DNA from 4 places in the Pseudoalteromonas sp. 1181_04 genome. Region 3 is predicted to be linked to each of the others. Evidence: predicted binding sites of a transcription regulator. Region 3 holds the regulator's gene; each other region holds the start of a gene.
The links. The regulator sigma-54, encoded in region 3, starts transcription at its own class of promoters, with help from an activator protein. The targets are predictions, from matches to a motif close to GTTGGCACGNNNNTNGNNT.
Positions count from the first base shown of each region.

Region 1: a site for sigma-54 is predicted at 2,012-2,030, ahead of FW757_RS10520 (hemerythrin domain-containing protein). Genes of this name have one in related genera too.
Region 2: a site for sigma-54 is predicted at 1,646-1,664, ahead of FW757_RS00090 (BON domain-containing protein). Genes of this name have one in related genera too.
Region 4: a site for sigma-54 is predicted at 1,474-1,492, ahead of fliE (flagellar hook-basal body complex protein FliE). Genes of this name have one in related genera too.

Region 1 is NZ_VXCS01000011.1:7,513-10,731, reverse strand. Features, by position in the region: gene FW757_RS10525 (TonB-dependent receptor domain-containing protein) at 1-1,241, opposite strand, end outside; gene FW757_RS10520 (hemerythrin domain-containing protein) at 1,549-1,974, opposite strand; gene FW757_RS10515 (alpha/beta hydrolase family protein) at 2,207-3,219, opposite strand, start outside.
Region 2 is NZ_VXCS01000001.1:14,621-17,839, reverse strand. Features, by position in the region: gene FW757_RS00100 (tRNA1(Val) (adenine(37)-N6)-methyltransferase) at 1-3, opposite strand, end outside; gene srmB (ATP-dependent RNA helicase SrmB) at 80-1,312, shown strand; gene FW757_RS00090 (BON domain-containing protein) at 1,717-2,040, shown strand; gene FW757_RS00085 (alpha-amylase) at 2,215-3,219, opposite strand, start outside.
Region 3 is NZ_VXCS01000035.1:21,711-24,929, forward strand. Features, by position in the region: gene rapZ (RNase adapter RapZ) at 1-283, opposite strand, end outside; gene ptsN (PTS IIA-like nitrogen regulatory protein PtsN) at 304-756, opposite strand; gene hpf (ribosome hibernation promoting factor) at 761-1,048, opposite strand; gene FW757_RS21085 (RNA polymerase factor sigma-54) at 1,077-2,573, opposite strand; gene lptB (LPS export ABC transporter ATP-binding protein) at 2,640-3,219, opposite strand, start outside.
Region 4 is NZ_VXCS01000020.1:84,743-87,961, reverse strand. Features, by position in the region: gene FW757_RS16920 (sigma-54-dependent transcriptional regulator) at 1-1,352, shown strand, start outside; gene fliE (flagellar hook-basal body complex protein FliE) at 1,531-1,863, shown strand; gene fliF (flagellar basal-body MS-ring/collar protein FliF) at 1,884-3,219, shown strand, end outside.

The DNA of each region.
Region 1 (3,219 bases), on a different contig from region 3:
TTATCTATATTTGATTCAAACTTAGTATCAATAATTAAGTTATCAAGTTTTAGTGTACGCATTGGGCGTGGTAAAAAAGTCTCATCAAGTTGAGCGTAAATTGCATCCGTTAGTTCTGGCTTGTCGATGCCTTGATCCTGTACTGCTTGGTCCCAAATGGCCTGCACACCTAAACGCTCTTGTACATTAAGAGGTAATGAGCGACCAAAGTTTTCACTGCTGCTTTGGGTAATGCTGCTGGTAAGCGTACCAACATCGTATCGACCAACATGTGCAAATACAAATTGCTCACGTTCAACACGTTGATATGGAGTATAACCAACGCGTGGCTGTACAATGCCTTTGCTAACACGCCATAAACTGACTGGGCTATCTAACGTACCCGTTTGACCTTCGGTGTTATCGTAACGCTGTTTGGCTATGTCGTACTCAAAGGTAATTTCATTCTGATTATTGATCAGGTAGTTTATTGTTGCGCCGGCATTCCAGTTACGTGCTGCAACGATTTTTTTATCGCCAAAGCTACCATCATCAACCCACATGCTGCCATCTGGAAGTGGTAAACTTTCGCTGTAAGTTGGCTCACTTTCTTGACGGTCATAAAAACTACCACGGATCCCGTAAGTTAATCCCTCAACGCCGCTTGGGCCGGTCAAATATATATCGACTTTATTATCGTTACCGTATTGATCGTCTTGTTGGATATTACTGCTTACCGTGACGCTACCATGGGTGCTATCAAGATTTTTACGAGTGATAATATTGATTACACCACCGATTGCATCAGCGCCATATAAAGTGGACATTGGGCCACGAACGACTTCAATTCGCTCGATAGCCTCAAGTGGCGGCATATACATAAATTGGCTGTTACCAAAGTTGTTTGGGCCTATATTACCTACATCACTTTGACGGCGGCCATCAATAAGCACTAGAGTATAGCTTGCGGGTAAACCACGCATGGTAATACTAATATTACCGTTTTTATCTTGTCCGGCACCAACATCGATACCTTCGATATCACGAAGCGCATCAGCAAGGCTAGTAAATGGCTTATTTTGTAGATCTTCGCGAGAGACAACCGAGACACTTGCAGGTGCATCTATTAATTTTTGCTCATAACCAGAAGCGGTGACAACCATCACTTCCATATTTTCAGCTGTGTCATCATCAGCAATAAGTGTTGTTGATGTTAATAATGCACTGATCAGTGAGGCCAGATAAAGCGGGCGGGATTTCATTGTACTTCCTTCATGACAAGAATAAAGATTATTAATCTAATAAGCAACCAAGGTAGGTATGATAACAATTATCAGTTGTATGTTCAATTGCGAAATATTTACATTCAATGAATGATTTTCATATTAAATAAAGGTGGGGATGGAGCATGAGCATTAAAAAACCCAGCGTTTGATGCCGGGCTTAGTTAATTTAAGAGTGTTTGCTTAGCCAAGTATTGACCGTGTTAGAGGTGCCTAATAAATGCAAATGGTATAGAGTTGTTGCTATTTAGAGAGCTTTATAAATTAAAGCGGGCACATATAGCAGTTAACTCATCGCATCATTATACTTTTCGGCTAGACTTTCTTTTTGACTTTCGGTTAGCGCTTTACCGGCTAGTTGAAATACTTCATGCTCTTCTTCAGCCAGATGATGATGTACAAGATGATGTAATTTTTTAGCGGTCACAAGCCACACTGGTGAGCTCATATCAGTTTCTTCAAGTTGCTCAATCAATTCATCAAGTTCATGATGCTCTGCAATACTATGACGGGCTTTTTCATGGGTTAAATCATCAAACATCAAAGGATTATAGAAATAACGCTCTTCAAATTTAGCATGTTCTACTAACTCATGTTTTAAATTATCCATAAGAGACTGTCTATTCGGTGACTCCCCCTGGGTTTTTATCAGCGCATCGACAAGCGAACGTTGTTTGTCGTGATCATTACGAAGTGCTTCAAAAATATTCATGGGTTTTCCTTGCTTTACTCATTAATTACAATGAATATTGCAAGACAGAAGCCAACTTTTAAGTTGTTGTAATATATTGATTTAATTTTTTATATTTGAGCTTGTTAAGGTGTTTTCTTGTAAAAATTACCGAGTTAGGTCTTTATATTACATCCATATTCATTGTTATTTAAAAGCAAAAAGGCCAACACGAATGTTGGCCTAAAAGCGTATTTAACACAAAATAATAGGATTATTTATTGGCGTCTTTTACCGCTTTTAACTTGCCTGCATGGTCAATCTCGAATGCTGGCATGTCTTTTTTGCCGTCAATTAAATAGTTATCCATCCAACGCATTAAACGTAAACTGTAATCATATTGCGCGGCTACTTTACGGTTACCATGACCTTCGCCAGGATAGTATACAAGGCGTACATCTTTGCCTTGTACTTTCATATAACGGTACAGTTCCATTGATTGTGCAGGGTGTACGCGAGGATCATCTTTACCATGCATGATCAGTAATGGTGTTTTAGACTGGCCTGCCCAGTAAATAGGGCTGCGCTCTAAATACCACTGCCATTTATCCCATGGGTATGAACGTGCATGCACAAGATTCATTTCGTTAGAAATATCAGTAGTTCCAAATTTAGATAGTTGGTTGGTAACACCTACAAACATCACGCTCGCAGCAAAGTGTTCAGTCAATTTTGTTGCGGCCCATGCTGATGCATAACCACCATAAGAGCCACCCGTAATACCAACACGTTTAGTATCAACTAAGCCCATTTCAACAAGATGCTGTTTAAAGTCAATTAAATCGTCAAACTCTTTACCTGCATAGTCGTTTTGACCAAGCTTTGAATAATCAACGCCTTTACCTGTAGAGCCACGGTAATTTGGGTAAAATACTGCATAACCACGTGCTGCTCCCATTTGACCTGGACGCGAGTAGTTTGTTACCCAACCGTCTTTGTCATGGCTTTCAGGGCCACCGTGCACTGACATGATCAATGGATAGCGCGTGCCTTTTTCATAATCTAATGGGTAGACTAATACGCCATCAATCTCAACACCGTCGCGAGCCTTAAGTGAAATAGTTTCTTGCTTAGCAAAACGTTTGTCATTCAACCAGTTGTTTGAATCCGTTAAACGTTGTGCTTTAGAACCACGAATAATGAATACTTCATTTGGGTGCTTTGCAGTGTTTGCACGTAGCGCTAAGGTTTTATCTGAATCAGAAATACTCAGATTTGATGCAATAA
Region 2 (3,219 bases), on a different contig from region 3:
CATTTTTTCACCTTTTCATTCACCAACTGGCGGATAGCGCGTATAATTACCAGCAATTGTCCTCTATTTTTGACACTCTATGCAATTTTCTGATTTTGATATTGATAACAAGATACTACAAGCCGTTGCTAAAATGGGTTACGAAACCCCAACTAGCATTCAACAACAAGCGATCCCTGAAGCGCTGCAAGGCCGTGATATTTTAGCCTCCGCACCAACCGGTACTGGTAAAACAGCGGCATTTTTGATCCCGGCGATTCAATACTTACTTGATTTCCCGCGTCGCGAGCCTGGTTTTGCCCGTGTTTTGATCATGACTCCAACGCGCGAGTTAGCTTATCAAATTCATGAACAGTGTGAACTACTTGCTAAAGGCACTAACCTTAAAATTGGTGTTGTTACTGGCGGTATTAACTACGGTACGCATAAAGAAATTTTTGAAAAAAATAACGATATATTAATCGCCACACCAGGGCGATTAATGGAATATTTAGAAACCGAAAACTTTCATGCCGAAAACGTCGAGATGCTTATTTTAGACGAAGCAGACCGCATGTTAGACATGGGCTTTCGTAAAGAAATGATGCGTATTTGTGAAGAAGCAAAAAATCGTCGTCAGTGCTTTTTATTCTCAGCCACTCTTGAAGGCGATAGCGTTGAACGATTTGCAGAGCAAATTTTAAAAGATCCAGCCCTATTAGAAGCTGAATCTTCACGTAAAGAAAAAGCTAAAATCCACCAATGGGTACACATTGCTGATGATTACAACCATAAATTAGCAATGTTGGTTGAAATACTAAACAGTGAAGACTTAAGCAAAGCTATTGTGTTTGTTAAAACCCGTGACCGCCTAGAAACATTAGTCGGCGAGCTGACCAATGCTGGGGTTCGCGCAGCCTGGTTACGTGGCGAGATGCCACAAGACAAACGCATGAAGGCAATGGAAAATTTCCACAGTGGCCGTACAAGAATATTAGTTGCGACTGATGTTGCCGCCCGCGGTATTGATGTGGCTGATATTAGTCATGTGATCAACTTTGATATGCCACGCACAGCAGACGTGTATGTTCACCGTATTGGCCGCACTGCTCGCGCAGGTAAGAAAGGCATTGCAATTTCGTTAGTAGAAGCCCATGACATTGCAGTATTAGCAAAAATTGAACGCTACATTGAGCTGCGCCTTAAACGCCGTGTTGTTAAAGGATTTGAGCCGCGTCATAAAGAAGCTAAAGCGCCAATCAAAAAACATAAAGATCCGGTAAAAATCAAAGCCCGTAAAAAGGCCAAAGCTAAAGCCAAGAAAAAGAAATAATTCATCTGCTTTAACGCCACATAAAAAGCCGAGACTTATCATAGTCTCGGCTTTTTACATTCAGTTTTACCTACTCGCAGTAAGTTATTAAACCCTCTCATAGCAGTCATGCAAATTAATTATCTTGTGTCCCCCATTTAGCTTGCTCATTACAAGCTTGCAGCTACGACCATCACTTAACAAAAAATATATTGCATCGCTATAGCTGCACTAAACAGCAACTACAAATCTAAATTAGTTAGCTAATCGCCGTACTTTTTACTCAGTTGAATGTAAAAAATTCCAAAAACATTACCCGAACTTAAAATACCACTTCAATTTCAATACGTTAAAGTTGGAATAAATATTGTAACAGTAAGCTTACTATTCACTAAACACATACAATAGATGTTATGAGGGAAATCATGGACCGCTTCAAATTAACTGTATCATTGGTATCACTTTGCTGTGTATTTTTACTCGCCTGCGCAACGCAAGTCAGTGCAGCCACTAGTACAATTATGATCAGCAGCGTTTCTCCTCAACCAACACTACAGCAGACTATAATTCATAAACTGCGTAGCAATCCAAACCTAAACCTCTCGCAACTGCGAGTACACGTTGATGGCAACAAAGTAGCCATTTATGGTCTAACCGAAACCGGCTTTGAACGCGCACTGGCACAAAAGTTTTTAGAAAACACCCAAGGAGTGGCAATTATTGAAAATAAAATGCAGGTGAGAGATTGAAGAGTTTAAAGCTGCTAGGCTAAAGATTAAAGAGTTAAAGCAACTGATTTTCTGGTGATTCAACTTAGGTTTACTTAAAACACAGAAAACGCAAATCTCCAGAACATGACTTACAAAGTAAAATCCCAGCTAAACGCATACTTATGGTTTAGCTGGGATTTATCTGTAATAAAATTAGAAATTGCGTATTTCTACCGTTGAATTATTAAACTCAAATTTATTAATTTTGCCGCATTGAGCAACATGATTAGTACTAGCATAAGGGGTGTTTGCTTGCGCGATATTGCCCTCCCAGCCCTGACCATTTTTAATAAACGCTTTTACCTCAAACCATCCATTAACCGCTTTGCTGCAATCCATATCAACATCAAGCAGCCAATAATGTTCACCCCAAATATTCAGTGGTGTAACACCAAAGCCATCATTAGCAACGGTTTTTTCTGCTCCCCAAGTTGCTGGCCAAATATTAGTTGTCCAATCGGTTGCGGTCCCTTGCGCCTCACTACTTTGGCCCGTTTCAATACCATACCAATCTAGGTAATTATCGTTTGCTTTCCAAGGACTGGTAGTGGCACTTTGCAAATTATTATGGCGAATTGGCATAGCACATTCAAAGTTGCTTGTTTGGCAGTTACGCCCAAGGTTTGTGTTTGCATAAACATGGTCAATTCCGCCGCGAATAAACATATCTTGGCCAGTTTGCGTTTGTGCGTTAATAAATATCACAGTTCGCTGCCAATCACTCTGAGGATCAGGGGTTGAGTTAGTGGTTAACTTGGCATTTTTATGAATAGCCATTGCATCCCACGCGGCTACATTTAAGTTTATAGTGCCATTTGCATTAACAGTAATAACTTCACCAGTACAACTTGTTGCATCATTACTCAGTGCTCCTTTTAGCACGTTACAGTATTGCCCTGGAGCCATATCTGTTTGCACGGTGGTATTGAGTGTTGAGCCTTCTTTATTAATGGCAACATGACCTGAACTTCCTCTACCAAAGGCTATTTGATTGTTAGTATTATCCCACCAATTGGTTGTTGCCCAGCTATCAGCCGTATTATTTCTAAAATCTACGCCACCTGCAATGTATGCCCAACGATGCTCACATTGCCAATTACTCGCAAAGCATTCTAAATTACCGTTGTTATGCACAGGTACGCTTGGACCACCAGCATC
Region 3 (3,219 bases):
GTTTGATCAGGGTTTGATCATCACTGTCTAAATAAAATAGCGTCGGATTTGCAAAACCAGGCAAGTATTCAAGAATATCGTTAAATTCTTCCTGCTCTTTCGGTAAATTACGGACATCAATACTGACGGCAATTTTGTCATAATTATCAGAGACACTGCGCACTAATGAAGGTAATAAGTTTACCGGAATATTATCTACACAATAATAGCCAAGATCTTCTACTACACGCAGAGCAACAGATTTACCTGAGCCAGAACGCCCACTGATGATGATTAACTCCATGTAAATTCTCCTTCATTTGGCTACGATTGCGCAGCAATTACGTGATACAAATCTTGGTCTGTTTTTGCGCTACGTAGTTGTTTACAAAAATCTTTGTCGTTGAGTTTATCAGCAATTGTGGCTAACGTCTTCAAATGAAGTTGGCTATCACCATCTGGCACGATGAGAGCTACAAATATATCAACTGGGCGATTATCTATCGCATCAAAATCAATCGGTGATTCACTCACTATAATTATTGCTAGCGGGTTTTCAACACCACTCATACGGCCATGAGGAATAGCAATACCACGACCAATACCCGTACTACCTAGTTTTTCTCTCGACAGTAGTGCGTTGAGGATTTCTTGTTGTGATAGCTGAGGAAGTTGTTCATGAGCCAATTGGCTGATAAATTCAATGATCCGTTTTTTGCTATTAAAAAGGACCGCAGCTTTACTGCAGTCCTGGCAAATAAGTGAGCTTAATTTCATAGTGTTAGTGTCGAGCGTGCTTCTCTTTGTGTTTAATTACCTGACGGTCAAGTTTGTCGATTAGTCCGTCAATGGCTGCATACATGTCTTGGTGCTCAGTTGAGGCAAATAATTCAGCGCCACTGACATGTAATGTGGCTTCTGCTTTTTGGCTTAGCTTTTCTACATCAAGAATGACATGGACATTATTGATATGATCAAAATGCCTTTCAAGCTTGGCAAACTTATTGTTTACATAGTCTCTTAATGAATCAGTAATTTCTACATGACGACCAGTTAAATTTAGTTGCATAAGCATTTTCCTCTTGTGATTTTACGCCTTAAATCAAACTTTTACGTTGATTTGACGGTGGAATAGCCAGCGACTCGCGGTATTTTGCAATAGTCCGTCTAGCTACTTTGATACCTTGCTCTGCCAATATATCTGCAATCTTACTATCACTCAATGGTTTCGCTGAGTTTTCTGCACTGATCAATTTTCTGATCAATGCTCGAATGGCTGTCGATGAGCATTCGCCGCCGTTCTCAGTACTTACATGGCTCGAGAAAAAATATTTTAACTCAAATATACCACGAGGGGTATGCATGTATTTTTGGGTGGTTACACGAGAAATTGTTGATTCGTGCATCTCAACCATTTCGGCAACGTCGTTTAGTACCATAGGGCGCATGGCCTCAGGGCCATGCTCAAAGAATCCTTGCTGCTGTTTAACAATGCAGTTGGTTACTTTGAGTAACGTCTCGTTACGACTTTCTAGGCTTTTAATAAACCATTTAGCTTCTTGCAAATGCGAACGTATAAATTGGCTGTCAGTGCTTGATTTTACTGAGCGTGACATTGCCGCATATTGGCTGTTCACTCTAATTTTTGGCATGCTGTCTGGATTAAGTTCAACCACCCAGCGACCTTTAATTTTTTTCACCGAAACATCAGGAATAACATACTCTGATTCTTCGCGTACTATGGTATCCGCAGGCTTTGGGTTAAGGCTGTGGATCAATGTCATTACTTCTTTCAGCTCATCTTCTTTAAGCTTAGTCTTTTTCATCAAAGTGCGATAGTCACGACTAGCTAATAAATCGATATGATCAGTTAAAATCATTTTAGTCTCGCTAATCCAAGGAGTTGCAGGATCAAATTGATTTAATTGAATACATAAACATTCTTGTAGGCTGCGCGCAGCAATACCAACAGGGTCAAATAACTGAATGCGTTTTAACACTGCTTGCACTTCGTCTAGTTCGATTTCTTCTTCGTTATTACCTTGATTTAAGCTCTCTGCGATGTCTTCGCAGCTCAAGGTTAAAATACCTGAATCGTCAACAGCTTCAACAATCGCAATGGCAATAGCTTCATCGGTTGGACTAAAAGGTGTGAGCTGTAATTGCCACATCAGATATTCGTGCAGGGTTTCAGTTGAGGCACCTTGATAAATTGACTCATCTTCAGGCATTGGCCCAGATGACGTATTTGGCGCAGCACTCATGTATTCGTCCCAGGTGACGTCCATAGCCATTTCGTCACTTAAGGTCTCTTTACTTAATGCTTCGCTACTTTCTTGTTCATATTCGCTGGGCTTGTCGTCCGCTGATGCGCTAACGGTTAAGTCATCGTTATCTTGTTTTTGTTCGTTTTTACCAGCCGTGTCGTCTGAGTATTCATGTTCTTCTAGCTCTAACAATGGATTGCTGTCGAGCGCTTCTTGAATTTCTTGCTGGAGATCCAATGTACTGAGTTGCAATAAGCGAATTGCTTGTTGCAGCTGTGGTGTCATTGTAAGTTGCTGGCCCATGCGCAGCTGGAGTGATTGCCTCATGTATCTCTAACAATCCTTTTATTGTTATCATCGTTAAGTCTAGCAGATACTTAGCCGAGCGTGGCTTTATAGCCTAAATTGCTCGCCCAGGTAAACATCGCGGACTGTTTGGTCGGCGAGTACATGCTCAGGGGTACCTGATGCAATTAACTCCCCATGAGAAACTATGTAGGCTTTTTCACAAACATCAAGGGTTTCTCGTACATTGTGGTCGGTAATAAGCACGCCAATACCACGGTTTTTAAGGTGTTCAATAATCTTCTTTATATCTAACACTGAAATAGGATCAACGCCAGCAAAAGGCTCATCAAGTAAGATAAATTTTGGGTTTGCGGCTAAAGCGCGTGCAATTTCAACTCGACGACGTTCACCGCCAGATAATGCCATACCTTGGCTGTCGCGGATATGTTGAATGCTAAACTCATCAAGTAAGCTGTCGAGCGCTTCTTCTCTGGCTTGTTTATTCAGCTCTTTACGAGTTTCTAAAATAGCCATCAGGTTTTGATAAACAGTTAATTTACGGAAGATGGATGATTCTTGTGGCAGGTAGCCAATCCCTAACCGTGCGCGACTGTGCATTGGCAGTAAGGTGATGTCATTATCATCAATACTGATTTTACCTTTGTCGCTTGGAACTAAACCCACA
Region 4 (3,219 bases), on a different contig from region 3:
AAAAAGACAGCTTTTCGCTGGTCGTGAGCGATGTGCAAATGGGCGCGATGAGTGGTCTTGATTTACTGCGCAGCATAAATCTTAATTACCCTGATCTACCGGTTTTAATGATGACAGCGTATGCGACTATTGATGATGCTGTTGAGGCTATGCGGTTAGGGGCAATTGACTATATGGCCAAACCGTTTGCGCCCGAAGTGCTACTTAATATGGTAAGCCGCTATCTACCTGAGCCAGAAAAAGAAACTGATGGCCCGATTGTCGCCGATCCGAGTAGCATTCAGCTATTAGAACTTGCAAGTCGGGTTGCTAAATCGGATGCCAGTGTGATGGTGCTTGGTCCTAGTGGCTCAGGTAAAGAAGTACTCGCACGCTTTATCCATGATAAATCAGATCGCGCAGAGCAGCCATTCGTCGCAATAAACTGTGCTGCGATCCCTGAAAATATGCTCGAAGCTACATTATTTGGCTACGAGAAAGGCGCGTTTACTGGTGCGATTCAAGCTTGTCCGGGTAAATTTGAGCAAGCACAAGGTGGCACAATTTTACTTGATGAAATCACTGAGATAGATTTAGGCCTACAGGCTAAGTTACTACGTGTATTACAAGAACGCGAAGTTGAACGTTTAGGTGGTCGCAAAACTATTAAGCTAGATGTGCGTATTTTGGCTACCAGTAACCGTGATTTAAAAGAGGCTGTGGCTAAGCACCAGTTTAGAGAAGATTTATATTATCGGTTAAATGTATTTCCGTTGATGTGGCGTCCACTTTGTCAACGTCCAGGCGATATTGTCGTGTTGGCAAAGCATTTAATTGAACGTCATCTCAATAAAAGCAAAGAGCCTATCGCTGTACTTAGCGAACCGGCAGAGAAAAAATTATTAGCTCATACTTGGCCAGGTAATGTGCGTGAACTGGATAATGTGATCCAGCGTGCGTTGATATTACGCCACGGTGATATGATTGACGAAAGTGCTATTTTTATTGAAAATTTAACCCAGACTCCTCTAACTGCGGCTTTATCAGCAAGTTTAGTGCCGGTTAATTCAGCACCAGAAAACACTACTTCGGCGGTTACAAGTTCACCAACTAATGATGCTTATTATGATCTGCAAGCGCCAGCAATAAAAGCGACAGCAGAACGCAATCAGCTGCGTGAAGAATTACCAAGCTTGGATTCGGGAAGTTACAAAGATGAACTTAAAGATAAAGAGCATAGAATTATTTTAGAGACCCTAAATCGTTGTCAAGGCAAGCGTAAAGATGTAGCTGAAACATTAGGGATCAGCCCACGAACATTACGTTATAAATTGGCACAAATGCGTGATTTGGGGATCACCTTACCTGCTTAAGCCTCTATAATTTTTGTTTTCCTTCACTATTTAATTTACGCTCAGCCTTGCTGGGCGTAAACTTGTCAAAACTCTGACAACAAAAACACATCTCAAGCTATTGATATTAATTAATTTATTAGTTGGCATGCTTTATGCTTTATTAAGTTATTAGTAAACTGCATCGTCAGAGACAATTATGAAAATTCAAAACAGCGCATTATTTCAAGAAATGCAATCTATGGCTCTCGAAGCTGGTCGTAGTAATCAAGTAAACAAATTACCGACGCAGGCGCAGCCTACTTCGAGCGCCCAATTTGGCGATTTGTTAAGTGATGCACTCAATACCGTGAATGGCCTTCAAGCTGATGCAAAACAAAAAGTCGTAGCGGTTGAAATGGGCGACCGAAATGTGTCATTAGCGGATGCGATGATCGCATCACAAAAATCATCGGTTGCCTTTGAAGCCACTGTACAAGTTCGTAACAAACTTGTAGAAGCCTATAAAGAAATCATGAACATGCCTGTTTAACTAGGTAGTGGAGAATTATTGTGGCGCAATCTAATCAATCAACAGATCTTGCTTTGGCCGGCGGCGGTATCGACCAAACTGATAATGACGATCAACAAGAACAAAAGTCAGGCTATTTAAGTGCATTAAACGGCGTTGATGTATTACGTCAGGTCACTTTAATTATTGCATTAGCGATTTGTTTAGCGATCGCTATTTTTGTGATTATTTGGGCACGTCAACCAGATATGCGTCCACTTGGAAAAATGCCAACGGAAGAGCTAATTCAAACGCTCGATTTTTTAGATGCACAAAAAATTGACTATCAACTTGATGGCAATGTGGTTTCTGTTCCTGAAAATGAATATCAAAATATTAAATTGTTAATGACCCGCGAAGGTATTGAGCAAGCGCCGAACTCGGGTACTGATATTATCATGCAAGATATGGGTTTTGGTGTTAGTCAGCGTTTAGAGCGTGAACGTTTAAAGCACGGTCGTGAACAACAACTTGCGCGCACGATCGAGGAACTACAAAATGTCACGCGTGCTAAAGTATTATTGGCAATCCCGAAAGAAAATGTTTTTGCTCGTCGTGAGAAAAAACCATCCGCAACAGTTGTATTAACTTTAAAACGTGGTCGTATGCTCGGTAGTGAAGAAGTGGACGCCATTGTTGATATTATTGGTTCAGCAGTGCAAGGTTTAGAGCCGTCACGAGTAACTGTAACAGACCAAAATGGCCGATTACTTAATTCAGGATCGCAAAGTGCGTTAGCTGCTCGCTCACGTAAAGAATACGATATTGAACGTAAACGTGAACAAGAATATCTAGATAAAATAGATGGTATCTTAATGCCAGTTATTGGCATGGGTAACTACACTGCACAAGTCGATTTAAGTATGGACTTTAGCGCGATTGAAGAAACTCAAAAACGCTACAACCCTGATTTACCAGCGGTACGCAGCGAAACCACTTTTGAAGAAAACAACATCGGCGGGTTAGCTATCGGTATTCCTGGCGCGCTGACAAATCAGCCCCCAGTGGATTCGAATATTCCTGAAGTTGCCGGTCAAGGTGGTGCAGGCTCTGGTTCATCACCCAGTCGCACTCATAAAGAGGCGACACGTAACTATGAACTTGATACTACTATTTCCCATACACGTCAGCAAAGTGGTGTTATTCGTCGAATTAGTGTGTCTGTGGCAGTCGATTATGTGGCAAAAGTGGGTGAAAATGGTGAAACGACTATGGAGCCTCGCTCAGTTGAAGCACTGTCAAATATTCGTCGTTTACTGCAAGGTGGTGTGGGTTTTGACTTACAGCGTGGTGATGCATTAGAAGTAGTGACAGTACCGTTTGTACGTGAACCGATGG